Regions from separate parts of the Paenibacillus sp. FSL P4-0081 genome, predicted to be linked through region 2. Evidence: riboswitches for the same ligand, from Rfam matches in the RefSeq annotation. Region 2 holds a riboswitch; each other region holds the start of a gene.
What was found. Region 2 has a riboswitch for cobalamin ahead of P40081_RS02655 (anaerobic ribonucleoside triphosphate reductase). Riboswitches for the same ligand answer to the same signal wherever they lie in the genome.
Positions count from the first base shown of each region.

Region 1: linked by a shared signal. The riboswitch ahead of P40081_RS36185 (S-layer homology domain-containing protein) and the one ahead of P40081_RS02655 (anaerobic ribonucleoside triphosphate reductase) in region 2 are both predicted to bind cobalamin.
Region 3: linked by a shared signal. The riboswitch ahead of P40081_RS09815 (energy-coupling factor ABC transporter permease) and the one ahead of P40081_RS02655 (anaerobic ribonucleoside triphosphate reductase) in region 2 are both predicted to bind cobalamin.

Region 1 covers NZ_CP009280.1:1,235,932-1,240,092, forward strand. Annotated here, with positions in the region: gene P40081_RS05300 (GAP1-N2 domain-containing protein) at 1-1,606, shown strand, start outside; cobalamin riboswitch at 2,124-2,312, shown strand; gene P40081_RS36185 (S-layer homology domain-containing protein) at 2,505-4,161, shown strand, end outside.
Region 2 covers NZ_CP009280.1:604,279-608,439, reverse strand. Annotated here, with positions in the region: tRNA gene P40081_RS02675 (tRNA-Thr) at 64-135, opposite strand; gene P40081_RS02670 (sugar phosphate isomerase/epimerase family protein) at 220-999, opposite strand; gene P40081_RS02665 (MTH1187 family thiamine-binding protein) at 1,050-1,358, opposite strand; cobalamin riboswitch at 1,699-1,929, shown strand; gene P40081_RS39675 (hypothetical protein) at 2,046-2,171, opposite strand; gene P40081_RS02655 (anaerobic ribonucleoside triphosphate reductase) at 2,268-4,161, shown strand, end outside.
Region 3 covers NZ_CP009280.1:2,315,020-2,319,180, reverse strand. Annotated here, with positions in the region: gene P40081_RS09830 (energy-coupling factor ABC transporter ATP-binding protein) at 1-332, opposite strand, end outside; gene cbiQ (cobalt ECF transporter T component CbiQ) at 593-1,381, opposite strand; gene P40081_RS09820 (energy-coupling factor ABC transporter substrate-binding protein) at 1,378-1,674, opposite strand; gene P40081_RS09815 (energy-coupling factor ABC transporter permease) at 1,674-2,438, opposite strand; cobalamin riboswitch at 2,713-2,908, opposite strand; gene P40081_RS09810 (ArsR/SmtB family transcription factor) at 3,071-4,012, shown strand; gene P40081_RS09805 (DUF6171 family protein) at 4,118-4,161, opposite strand, start outside.

The DNA of each region.
Region 1 (4,161 bases), 630 kb from region 2:
CGGCGGTGTACATGCTGAAGCGCTGTCACTGCTGCAGGAGCTGGGAACCGTTGCCGACCGCTTCCTGCTGAACCGGATCTCGCTGGACGAGCTGACGATGGAGCAGCTGCTGGAGATTTCCTTCCTGCGCTACCGGGATACGGCAGATTGGCAGCCGCCTCTGGATGCAATCGCTAAGTGTAAAGCGAATGCGCTGCGCGCTGCGTACCGCTGGTTCGGGGAGGAGAAGCCGGACGAGGAGATTTTCGCCGGTCTGTCTCCCCGGGAGCTGGATGATGTACAGCTGCTCGGAGGACGCTGGCTGAAGGAGTCGCGGAGCATCGAGCCGTTCGAACGGCTGCCGCTGGCCTTCTACCACAGCAGTGAACGTGAGGGCGGTCCGCTTGATTACGATGCGCTGCTGGAGCTGGTGGCGCGCAAAGCGGGCAATGATAAGGAAACGGTCTACCGTTTCCTGGCCTGGTCGCAGCATAACCGGCTGTTCACCATCTCGAGCAAGAAGCTGTGGCCGAATTACCGGCGGGCGGTGCTGAAGTATTTCCTGAAGAACGACCGCGAGGCGTTCAAGAACCGCGATTTCCGCAAAAGCTATAGCTCGGCCGCAACGCCCGCCATGCAGAATGTCTACAATGAAGCCCGCTCCCAGCTGGCTTCGCCGCTGGCGCGGTGGGTCAGCCGCAGCCGATTTCAGATCCTGATCTCCGGCAGCGTGCTTGGGATCGTACTGATCATAGCCGTCATCGCCATCAGCTGGCTGCGGCCGGATGCGGATACCGCTGCACCGCAGCCGACTGTGAGCCCGATTCGGGGCGATATCCACAGTGCGGATGGGCAAGAGCAAGCCCCGGTCTCTGTACGGCTGGTTGGTGGTGTGGCAGATGCCGGGACAGCCACAGGAACCGGAAATGGTGGAACAGAAGGTACCGGGAACGCTGGCGGGGCTGAAGGCGGCGGAACAGAAGGCAGTGGGAATGCTGGCGGGGCTGAAGGTGGCGGGGAGGCAGGCGTCAAGCTGGTGTTCAGCTTTGCCTCTGTGGCGGAATGCTCCGCCTTTAACCCGGCGGAGATCATCGTGATGTCCGGTAATAACGTTGTGGACACTTACAAGGTTGCAGCAACTGCGAGCAGTTGCCTGGCCGCCGGAGTTGACGGCGGCGCGAATGGGGATGCAGCCGCTGGAAATAGCGGCGGCTCTGATAAAGCCGAAGCCTCCCCGGCGGCGGGTGCATCGGGCGCCGGAAATGACGGCGGCTCTGATGAGGGAGCTGCCGGGACTGACGGCGGGGCGACCGGAAATGAAGCCGTGGGGACTGACGGCGGCGGAGATGCAGCCGCTGGAAATAGCGGCGGCTCTGATGAAGCCGAAGCCTCCCCGGCGACGGGTGCATCGGGCGCAGGAACACCTGCGCGCGTATATGAAGTGACGGTGGAGCTGGAGCCGGGCGCAAAGCTGGCCGCGGGTGATGTGATCACTGCGGGCATCTATACGCTGAAGCTACAGGCTAGTCCGGGGAGCATTCTGGGAAGTACCCCGAGCACTACTCCGGAGACTACACCCGGCACCGGCCCCACTCCTTCCGCCAGCCCGGACACGGATGCGGAATGATTGGGTGAGAGCCTGAATTGGGCGAAGCCGGATGTAAGAGAAGTCCGGCATTTCATCAACGGTGCTTCCGCGTAAGCTGGCAGAGAGGTCATTGTACTTTGTCCACTCAAATCAGGAATAATCAGCCCTATTATGCGTTCTATTGTATTGGGTACATTAGAATCCGGATTTTAGAGCTTATAAGGGGTATATTCCAAAATCAATTGGATTAAATACAGCAGAATGCATTATGGCCGCCTTTTATCCCCATTCTGTTGTACATAATACAATCAACCAGCTGCCGGCTCTTGCCGGAAGCGGAAGCATCACTATTTAAGTCCTGAACAGCATGATATGCCGGGAGAATGCGGCGAGTGTTGTTCAGGACTTTTTGTGCGGAAGGGGCCGGTTGTGCCTATAATTGAAACAGCTTGTCTATAGACATACAGGGGAATAGTAGATATGATTGTTTGTGAATATTCAAATTTAATAAGCTTTGGAAAAAGGTGCGGATTTCCGTAGAAACAGGCGTAGTCATGCAACAGATACCCATGCCGGTTCTACGATTGTAATCTGCTTAAAAGGGAAGTCCGGTGCAAGTCCGGTGCGGTCCCGCCACTGTAAATGCGGAGCGACTCCTGAGAAGCCACTGTCTGATAATAGGATGGGAAGGCGGGGGAAGCAATGAAGCTTAAGCCAGGAGACCTGCCTTTTTCGTTGTTGTTTCTATTCTTCGGGGGTAAGAATGCGGAACAGGTGCAAATATAAGCAGTGGCTGTGTGAGGGAAACTTCATATCAGCTGCATGTATTGTATCCTTCCCCGGCCGCCCTGTACAGGGCGGTCTTTATGTTGCACCCGCATCAGCGGAGGACGCAGGATTCATCTATACCATTCTATTCACAGAAAGAGGTCAAGCAATGAAGAACAATTTATCATCCAAGTTTATCCGGCTGGGTCTGATCGTTGTCATGATGTTCGCGGTTCTGGGAGCGGCTGTAGCTCCGGCGGGACAGGCTTTTGCAGAGACGGCTGCGAGCACTGGGAATAACGCGGCATCTCTACCTTCAGGCACAGCAGTTAGCGTAGCTGAGGCAGTCTATGCCACTTCGGAGTTTGTGCTGAAGGCCGGAGTCCAGTCCGACTGGCAGGCCATCGGCCTAGCGCAGGCGGGCTATAAGGTTCCGGATAGTTATTTAAAGGCGCTTGAGAGTAAAGTAGCCGCAGCCAAGGGTGTCTACGCCAGAGCTACGGACTATGCGCGGATTACGCTTACGGTTAGGGCGCTTGGCGGGAATCCGGCGGATGTTGCCGGCTACAATCTGATTGAGAAGCTCTACAATAACGATAAAATTACCGGCCAGACGCTGAACAACGCAGCCTATGTACTGCTGGCGCTTGATTCCGGAACTTATACTATGCCTGACAATGCGAAATGGACCCCAGCTAAATTGCTGGCTGAGATCCTGTCCAAGCAGAACACTGACGGAGGCTTCACTCTGACTACGGGGGCTAGTGATCCGGACATGACGGCGATGGTGCTTACTGTGCTGGCAGGACATAAGGATGATCCGGCAGTCAATACCGCAGGACAGCGGGCGGCAGCCTGGCTGGCGACTGCACAGGACAAGAACGGCGGCTATGGTGACAGCAGCGAGAGTGTCGCTCAAGCCATTATTGGTCTGTCCTCCTTTGGCATTGACCCGGCAGGGGCGGAGTATACCGTAGGCAATGTAAACCTTGTCAGTAAGCTTCTTAGCTATAGTGCAGCAGATGGCGGGTTCGCTCATACAGCGGGGGGAAGCTACAATCAGCTCTCGACAGAGCAGGCACTGGAAGCATTGGTAGCTTACAAGCTTTTCAGCACAGGCAGCAAGCTCTATGATCTTAGCAATTCACCTGTGAAGAGTCCTCAGGTTAGTGTGTCCGTTGCCATTGAGAGCCCTAACGGAACCCTGGCAGAAGGCACTGTATATGCGGGAAATGTACTTCAAGCACTGGAGAAGGCAGCGGCGGCGAAGAAGGTGGCCCTGGTCAATGAAGCTGGCAATTACGTGACGGGAATCGGCGGCGTAACTGCGGGTGCTTTTGGCGGCTATGACGGGTGGATGTATGTTGTAGCCCGCGGTGGAGCGTGGATCTATCCAAGTGTAGGCATGGGTGATTTCCTTCTTGCGGAGAATGACCGCGTGCTTGTCTATTATGGCGGGGATAACACACAGGTGGTAGAGTCCGTGACGGTCTCCCCTGCACAGCCGCAGCCTGGACAAGATATTACTGTAAAAGTAACTCAAAAGCAGTGGGTATGGAATGAAGCGACCTTCACTTCCGACCCGGTATCCTCGCCAGCCGCAGGGGTTCAGGTATCCATCGGCGGTAAAACTGCTGTTACGGATGCTGCGGGTTCAGCTGTTGTTGCCGGCGGCCTGCCAGCGAATAAATATACGATTACCGTTACCGGATATCTCAAAGACAGCACACCTGCGGTAGTCCGCTATTCGCAGCCGCTGACCGTGGCTTCTGCTGCGGCTGACCGTGCTGCTTTTACCGATGTGAAGTCAATCTCGCCTTGGGCGC
Region 2 (4,161 bases):
GGTACAGAAAAAAGCGCGGCCTCCGAAATCCCCGGAGGCCGCGCTGCATATGAATTCAAAAGATGCTGGTGAAGGGAATTGAACCCCCGGCCTACGCATTACGAGTGCGTTGCTCTACCCCTGAGCTACACCAGCTTAAAGGATAGTCTGCCTGCCAAACAAAAAATATTATAACTCTTTCAGCAGAAAACGCAACCCTTTTTTGATCATTCGCGCTGCCTAGTCCAGCATTAGCCCCAGCCCGCGGAAATATTCCAGTGCCTCTTTAGCACTTTCCAACGAGGACACGGCATAAGCCTCTTGCTCTACTATATAGTACAGAATCCCGCTCTCCTCTGCCTTGTCGAAGACGCTCCGGAAATCAACCTGCCCTTTCCCGAGGTCAGTCTCTTCATTATTTGCCCCGAAATCCTTAATGTGAACCAGCGGAACACGGCCGGCATAACGGGAGACATAGTCAATAGGACGTGCTCCGCCCCTGTGTACCCAGCCCAGATCGAACTCTGCAAACATATGCTCCGCAGGAATCTGTTCCAGCCATATATCGATGACTGCTTTGCCGTCTACCTCTGCAAATTCATAATCATGGTTGTGATACCCGTACTGCAGGCCTGCTGCACGGACCATCGCGGAGGCCTTCTCCAGGAAGGGAATCACCGCCGTCACATCCTCCATTGAGGGGTTCTGCGGAAGCGGTGCCGAAGGGGTGATCATATATTGTAATCCAAGTTCCTTCGCATATTCAATTTCTTTGGCTAACGCCCGTTCCATGTTATCCAGACTGCTGAAATCCAGGCCCACATGCGCCGAAGGCGCAGCAAGACCCAACCGGTCCAATGTACGGCGCAGTTCTCCTGCAGACACGCCGAAATAACCGGCGAATTCTACCGCCTGATATCCCATCTCCGCAACTTTGCCCAGTGTACCCAGGAAATCGCGCTCCGTCTGGTCACGCAGTGTGTACATTTGAATCCCGATCTGCTGTGAGGCTTTTGCCATGAAAGATCCGCTCCTTATAGGTTGAATCTGATTACAACTACAGGTACTCTTTACTCTCCTTGCAGCTTGCGTTCCACGGATTCCAGCTTGCTGCGGCTCGTAGAAGGCTTGTCACGACGGTCATCAATCTTAAGCGAGGTGGAAACCCGCTGTGCTCCTGACGTAAACGGCGACTCATGCAGCGCTTCTACCGCAGCAAGAATCCGTGCAACCGGTCCTTCAATAATAGTCCCCATCGAAGTAAGCTCATAGGTAATCCCCTCCACGGTCTGCAGCACACGCTGCATATCGGCCACATAGCTGCTGAGACTGGTACTGCCAGTGCCAATCGGAATAACGGTCACTTCGCCAATCGCCATTATGAAATCCCTCCTGCAAGTTTGATGAGTCTGTTCTGTCCTTACTCCTTAATTGTAACCCTTCAGCGCCGCTCCCACAAATACCCATAGCCCCCCCTCTCTATTACTATCTCCCCAGTAAAACTACTAGGATTAGACGCACTCTATTTATGGAGTCTTTGTGGCATCTTTTGGGACAATTTATGACTCATTTAAGGCCATATCCACAGGAAAGTTGTGGATTACCTGTGGACTAACTGTGGATCATCTGTGAGTAAACCTGCGGAACCCGCTCCCCGCGCGGATTCGCAAAAAAATGTTTACAAACACAATATATTGAGTTACTTTTATTTAACAACAACAAAATATAGTAGAAACAGGTGTTTCGCCCTCTTGCTAGGGTTGAAGCTTAATAGGGAAACACGGTGCAAATCCGCTGCGGTCCCGCCACTGTAACCGGATGTTCCAGCTGCCAGACGCCGCTGGAGCAGCATCCTCCGACAACAAGCCACTAGGGGGCTGCGAGGCCCCTCGGGAAGGCGCCGGAGGGCATGCCGGAAGCCAGGAGACCTGCCTGTTTCTGTGGCACCGGTTAGACTCCTGCGAGGAACAGGCGAGGTGCCCGCATGCGGCCTGCACGAGCAGAGTTAGCCTTTCCGTTAATCGGGCAATAGGCTGCCGATACCTGAGGACGATAGAATATCGTCCTCAGGTATCGGCTTCTGCGGAAGGTACAAGAACAGGTTCCAGAACAGGACAAGCCCTGTGCCCGTTCGTATTTTCCACATAGACCACCGGCAAATGTCCGCTGTTTCGGATATTTGCAATACGCATTCGGGCATTTCCCGCCTCCCGGCTGGAGATGCCTTTTTACTGATGTCATGGAGCACACGCTTCACGCTTACGATACCGAGAGGAGAGAGCTATACAATGACGCTGCTGGAGAAACGATATAACGAAGGACAAGCTGCACAGGAAGTTCTTTTGGAAGAAGTTATTCATTTGGGACGGGATATTATCGACAGCCGGGATTTGGATCTGCTGCGCGAGAACGCCAACTTGAACGGGGAGAGCTTCTCCGGCAAGATGAGCAAATTCGGCAGTGAATATTCCAAGTGGTACGCCCGCAATTTCACGATGCCGCCACAGCTCGTGCAGGCTATTGAAGATAATGTTGTATATGTACACGACCTGGATCAATATGCCATTGGAACAACCAACTGCATCTTCATCCCGTTTGAACGGCTTCTCCGCGAAGGCTTCAATACCGGCAACGGCAGCGTCCGCCCTCCGAATTCGATTATGACGGCTATGTCGCTGGTGGCGATTATTTTCCAGTCCCAGCAGAATGCCCAGTACGGCGGCGTATCCGCCAACAAGCTGGATTACGATCTGGCGCCTTATGTCACTAAATCCTTCGCTAAGCTGTTCCGCAAAGGAATGGAATATTTCGAGGAAGGTGCAGCCGGCGAAGCACTCGGCGAGGTCACTATGACCCGCAGCGATCTGGAAGAGAAGTATCCGCGTGCCTTCCGTTTCGCCCTGAAAGAGACAGAAATTGAAACCCTTCAGGCTGCGGAGAGCATGGTACATAACCTGAATACCATGTCCAGCCGCTCAGGCGGCCAGATTCCTTTTACCAGCATCAACTACGGAACCTGCACCTCTCCGGAGGGCCAGCTGGTGATTAGCTCCCTCTTAACTGCTACTATGAACGGACTTGGCAGCGGAGAAACACCGGTGTTCCCGATTCAGATCTTCAAATGCAAACAGGGTGTCAACCAGCAGCCTGGTGATCCTAACTATGAGCTGTTCCTGAAAGCGGCAGAGTGCTCTGCACGCCGGCTGTATCCGAACTTCGCCAATCTGGATGCTCCGCTGAATATGCAGTACTACGATCCAACCGATCCGGATACTGAATTTGCTACGATGGGCTGCCGGACACGTGTTCTGGGCGACCGCTTCGGACGTAATCACTGCTCGGGCAAAGGCAACCTTTCATTCAATACGCTTAACCTTGTACGTCTTGGACTGGCTTACGGCACAGTAACCGGCCGCCGCCTTGCCGCTGACGAGGAAGGCTTCTTCGAAGATCTTAATCATTATATGGATGTTGCGCTGGACGGCCTGCTGCACCGGTTCCGCATTCAGGCCTCCCAGAAAGCCAAAGCCTCCGATTTCATGATGCGTGAAGGCGTCTGGGAAGGCGGCGAACAGCTTGCACCGGAAGACAGCGTAGGTGAACTGCTGAAGCACGGCAGCCTGTCCCTTGGTTTCATCGGTATGGCCGAGTGCATGAAGGCTATGTACGGCAAACACCATGGCGAAGATATGGAGGTCCATGCCAAGGCAGTGGCTATTGTCCGCCACATGCGTGAATACTGCGACCGCAAGAGCGAAGAGCTGGATCTGAACATTACTCTATTCGCTACGCCTGCCGAAGGTCTCTCCGGCAAATTCACCAAGATAGACCGCAAGGTTCTCGGTTCCATCCCGGGTGTAACGGACCGTGAATACTATACGAATTCATTCCACATTCCGGTCTATTACGACCTGAGCGCAGCCAAGAAGATCAGCCTGGAAGCTCCATTCCATGAATATTGCAACGCCGGAGCGATCTCTTATGTAGAGCTGAACGGCAACGCCCGCAGCAACCCTGCAGCATTCGTCAAAATCATCAAATACGCGCTGGAGCAGGACATCAGCTATTTCAGCATCAACCACCCGATCGACCGCTGCTCCGGCTGCGGCCACGAAGGTGTAATCGGCACGAATTGCCCATCCTGCGGCGCTCATGAAGACACAACGCATATCCGCCGGCTGC
Region 3 (4,161 bases), 1.7 Mb from region 2:
CGCAGCCCGAAGGACACATCCTCCAGAGGTGTGCTCAATATGAGCTGCTGCTCCGGGTCCTGAAAAACAAGACCCACACTGCGCCGCAGCGCGGCCAGCTCTTTTTTGGCATAGGACAATGTCCTGCCTCCCTGCTGAACCGTACCCTTCTGTGGACGCAGAATGCCGACAGCATGCAGGAACAGGGTCGATTTGCCCGAACCATTGTGGCCGAGCACCGCCGTTTTGCGGCCTTTGGGAATGGAGATGGTTAGTTCACGCAGCGCGGCTTCCTTCGTATCCGGGTAATGAAACACCACCCCGTCAAAAGCCAGACTATATTCCATGTCCATGACGTACTCCTCTAATGTGATTTGGCAAAGCGGTATCGGATAAATGTTGTACGTTTTACAGCTTTGAATCCTGGATACTCCGGCCTTCTGGGGGATTGTTGTATGGAATACAACAATCTTCCCTCAGAGCCAACTAAATGAAGTGAAATGCTGCCTTTTGTACAACAATCTTGGAATACATCCGATATTCCGGGGAAATTGTTGTACTTTGGGCATGATTTCAACAAAGCCAGCAGATTTCCTGCACTAAAATCTTAAATTCAACCCCGCAGCCACAGCCAAAGCTGCGCCAGCGCCAGCACAGCGATCCCGGCATACGCCCGGACCGCATAACGCCGCGGCACAGGCCGCGCGGTATACGGCGGCAGAATGATCTCCCCCGTGAACCCGCGGGTCAGCAGCCCCTGCGACAATCCGTAATAACGGTGCATCGTATTGCCGAAGAGGGCCGCGGTCATGGCCGCAGTCTCCCGCAGCCTGGCCTTATACCCTCTGCGGCCGCCGCGCAGCCTCCGGGCCAGCATCAGCCCGTGCGCCGCATCATTCAGCAGGAACAGGAAGCGGTACATGATCAGCATCAGCTCCAGCACAATCTGCGGCATACGCAGCCTGCGCAGCACCTGCAGAAGCTCGCTGAACGGGGTGGTGAACATTAGGAAGAAGAAGCAGCTCATGCAGGCCGAGACTCTGGCCAGCAGTTCACCGGCCCGCTCCAGCCCTGCTGCCGTGATATATACCGGAAGAGGCGGCCCCGAAATCCGGAATATGCCAGCTTCCCCGGCAGCCGGGTGGCCGAATTCCACGAGCAGCGCCGGTACACTAAGGCAATAGAACAGCAGCGCCGTGCCAAACAACAGCCCGTAGGCGCGATAGGGAATTTTGGCATGCAGGATGCACCAGGACATCATCCACAGCGTAATCACAAGCTGCAGCACCGGATGCACGGTATAGGAGAGCAGGAACATCAGTGCCGCGAACGAGCTTTTCCACATGGGAGACAGCTGCCTCAAGGCATTATTATAAGAAAGGACATCAATTCGTCTGATCACTTGCTGATGCTGTTCTGCTTCGCCTGGCCTTGTTTCCCTTTCAGCAGCCCCAGTGAATATCCGATCACCCCGGCGCCAATCGCCGCCTGCAATGCGAACAGCATACTCTCCGTCTCACCCGGAAGCTCGGTCAGCGGCTTGAACCAGGGTTCATATTCGGGGTTAATCTCTGTGATCACACCCTCGGCAGCATCATCGGCCCCGCCGAAATCACCACTCACGAACAGCAGCGGCAAGACACACAGCAGGACAACAGCCAGCAGCATCAATCCATTTTTCCATTTATTGCTCATTATGCATTTCCCCCTTTGACCTTACGTTTCAGGAGCGACATTTCATTCGGACTGTACGATTTCAGCCAGTTCCACAATAATACGGTCAGCAGCCCTTCGCTGATGGCCAGCGGAATCTGCGTCACGGCAAAGATCCCCCCGAATTTGAGAAAAGACGCCAGGACTCCGCCATCCGCAGCCGGAAAAGCCACCGCAAGCTGGAAGGAAGTCACTACATAAGTCATCAGATCGGCAACCGCCGCTGCACAGAATAAGGCCAGCTTCTCGCGGTCCGGCAGCTTCATCATCAGCTTATAGACTGCATATCCGGCAAAAGGCCCCGCGACCGCCATCGAGAACGCATTCGCCCCCAGCGTAGTGATCCCCCCGTGCGCCAGAAGCAGCGCCTGAAACAACAGCACGATCGAGCCGATCACGCCCATCGGCAACGGTCCCAGCATAACTGCGCCAAGTCCGGTACCTGTAGGATGCGAGCTGCTTCCGGTAACGGAAGGCATTTTGAGCGCCGATAAGACGAAGGTGAACGCCCCTGCCAGACCGAGCAGCAGCTTCAGCTCCGGATTCTCCCTGGTCATCGATCTAAGCCTGATAATCCCGAGTATGAAGAACGGTAAGAACGCCACCCACCAGAACACGGCCCAGCCTACCGGCAGAAACCCTTCCATAATGTGCATAGCCTGGGCCGTTCCCGGTTCATTCAGCATAAAGTACACTGTAAATCCGGCAATCAGCGCCGCAAAACTCCAAAATCCGCGTTTCTTCATTTGTCAGCCTCCAAGTTTCTTTAATATAGCAAACCCAAAAAACTCCCGCCCTTCAGGGTGGGAGTGTATGTACGCAGGTATGATTCGATAGAGAGCACTGCCGTGCGCCAACAAGGGGTTCTGCACCCGGTCGCTCCGCATGGGCCGCTCAACGCTGTGTCTGCATAACATTGAACCGGCTCTGATCTTGATCTTCAAGATTCCCTCCGGTCCTGCAGGCACATCGCTTCATCTCATTAACCTATCCGTACACCGCTCCTATCCGCGTAGAGTCGTGGTGTGCGTAATCAAGGTAGGTCTCCTGGCTTGGAATACGGGCGCTATATCCTTCGTCTTCCCCGGGGTTCTCCCCGAGTGACATCATGAAGTTCAGCTCTTCCTTACAGTGGCGGGACCGCTCGGGACTTGCACCCGATTCCCTGTTATCCCTTGCCTGATCCGGCAAGAGCACCTTGTTACATCGCTAATCCATCCTACATCATAGCGGAACAGGCTCTGCATGTCTGTGATAAAATTGGAGCGGCTGCGAGGCGCAGTATTCATTTGCTTGTAAGGCAGCGTTCATTTGCTTGTAAGAATGTCATTTGAGTAATATAATTATTAACTATATAACCTGAACGTGGAGGCAGCGCATGAAACTTGATCTAACCGACCAATCTTTACCCGTGTACGAAGCGTTATCCAGTGCTGTGCGCCTGCAGATGCTGCGGCTCCTGTCCGAACAGCCTATGAACGTCAAGGAACTGGCCGGGGCGCTGAAGCTCAGCAGTGCCATTATGACGATGCATGTGCGCAAGCTGGAAGCTGCCGGACTGATCCGCAGCCACATGGCTCCCGGGCGCAGCGGACTACAGAAGATTTGTACACTGGCCGCCGAGAGTGCTGAGATTATTTTCCCTGGACAAGCCAGAACACAGCGCAGAGGCTACCGTAAGGAAATACCCGTGGGCCACTACTCTGATTTCCAGATTGAACCGACCTGCGGATTATCTACAACCGAGCGGGTAATCGGCAACTTTGACGATCCGCGGTATTTCTGGGATCAGGAGCGGGTGAATGCAGGCATCCTGTGGTTCGGCAAAGGATTCGTGGAATATAAAATCCCGAACTTCCTGCTGTCCAGCCAGAAGCCTGAGGAGCTGGTCATCACGATGGAGATTGCCTCCGAAGCCCCGTCCATCAATAATAACTGGCCTTCCGACATCACCTTCACACTGAACGGACAGCGGCTCGGTTTCTGGACCAGCCCCGGCGACTACGGGGACAGCCCGGGCAAATACACTCCTGCCTGGTGGCCTGCGCTCACCAACCAATATGGACTGCTTAAGCAGCTGAGGATTACTCCGGCGGGCACGTTCATGGACGGTCAGAAGCTGTCAGAGGTTACACTGGAGCAGGTCGGTATCCGTGATAAGCAGTGGACGTTCAAGGTCTCTGTGGAAGAGGATGCGGAGCATATCGGCGGCCTTACCTTATTCGGCAAGGGGTTCGGCAACTATAACGAGGATCTTGTGTTTGAGCTCTTTTATACAGATGCAGTTGATGCTTCGGCAAGTGCCAGTCTGGCGGAATGACCCAAACAGGATGGTGCAGCAAACAGCGGCAGCGGGAGACCTTAAGCTCAGGTCCCCCGCTGCCGCTGTTGTGGTTACGGGTGTATTGCAGGACAGCTTTGCAGTTTAACCAGTCACCGGCTGCCACAGGCCGCCGCCCGGCAGCGGAC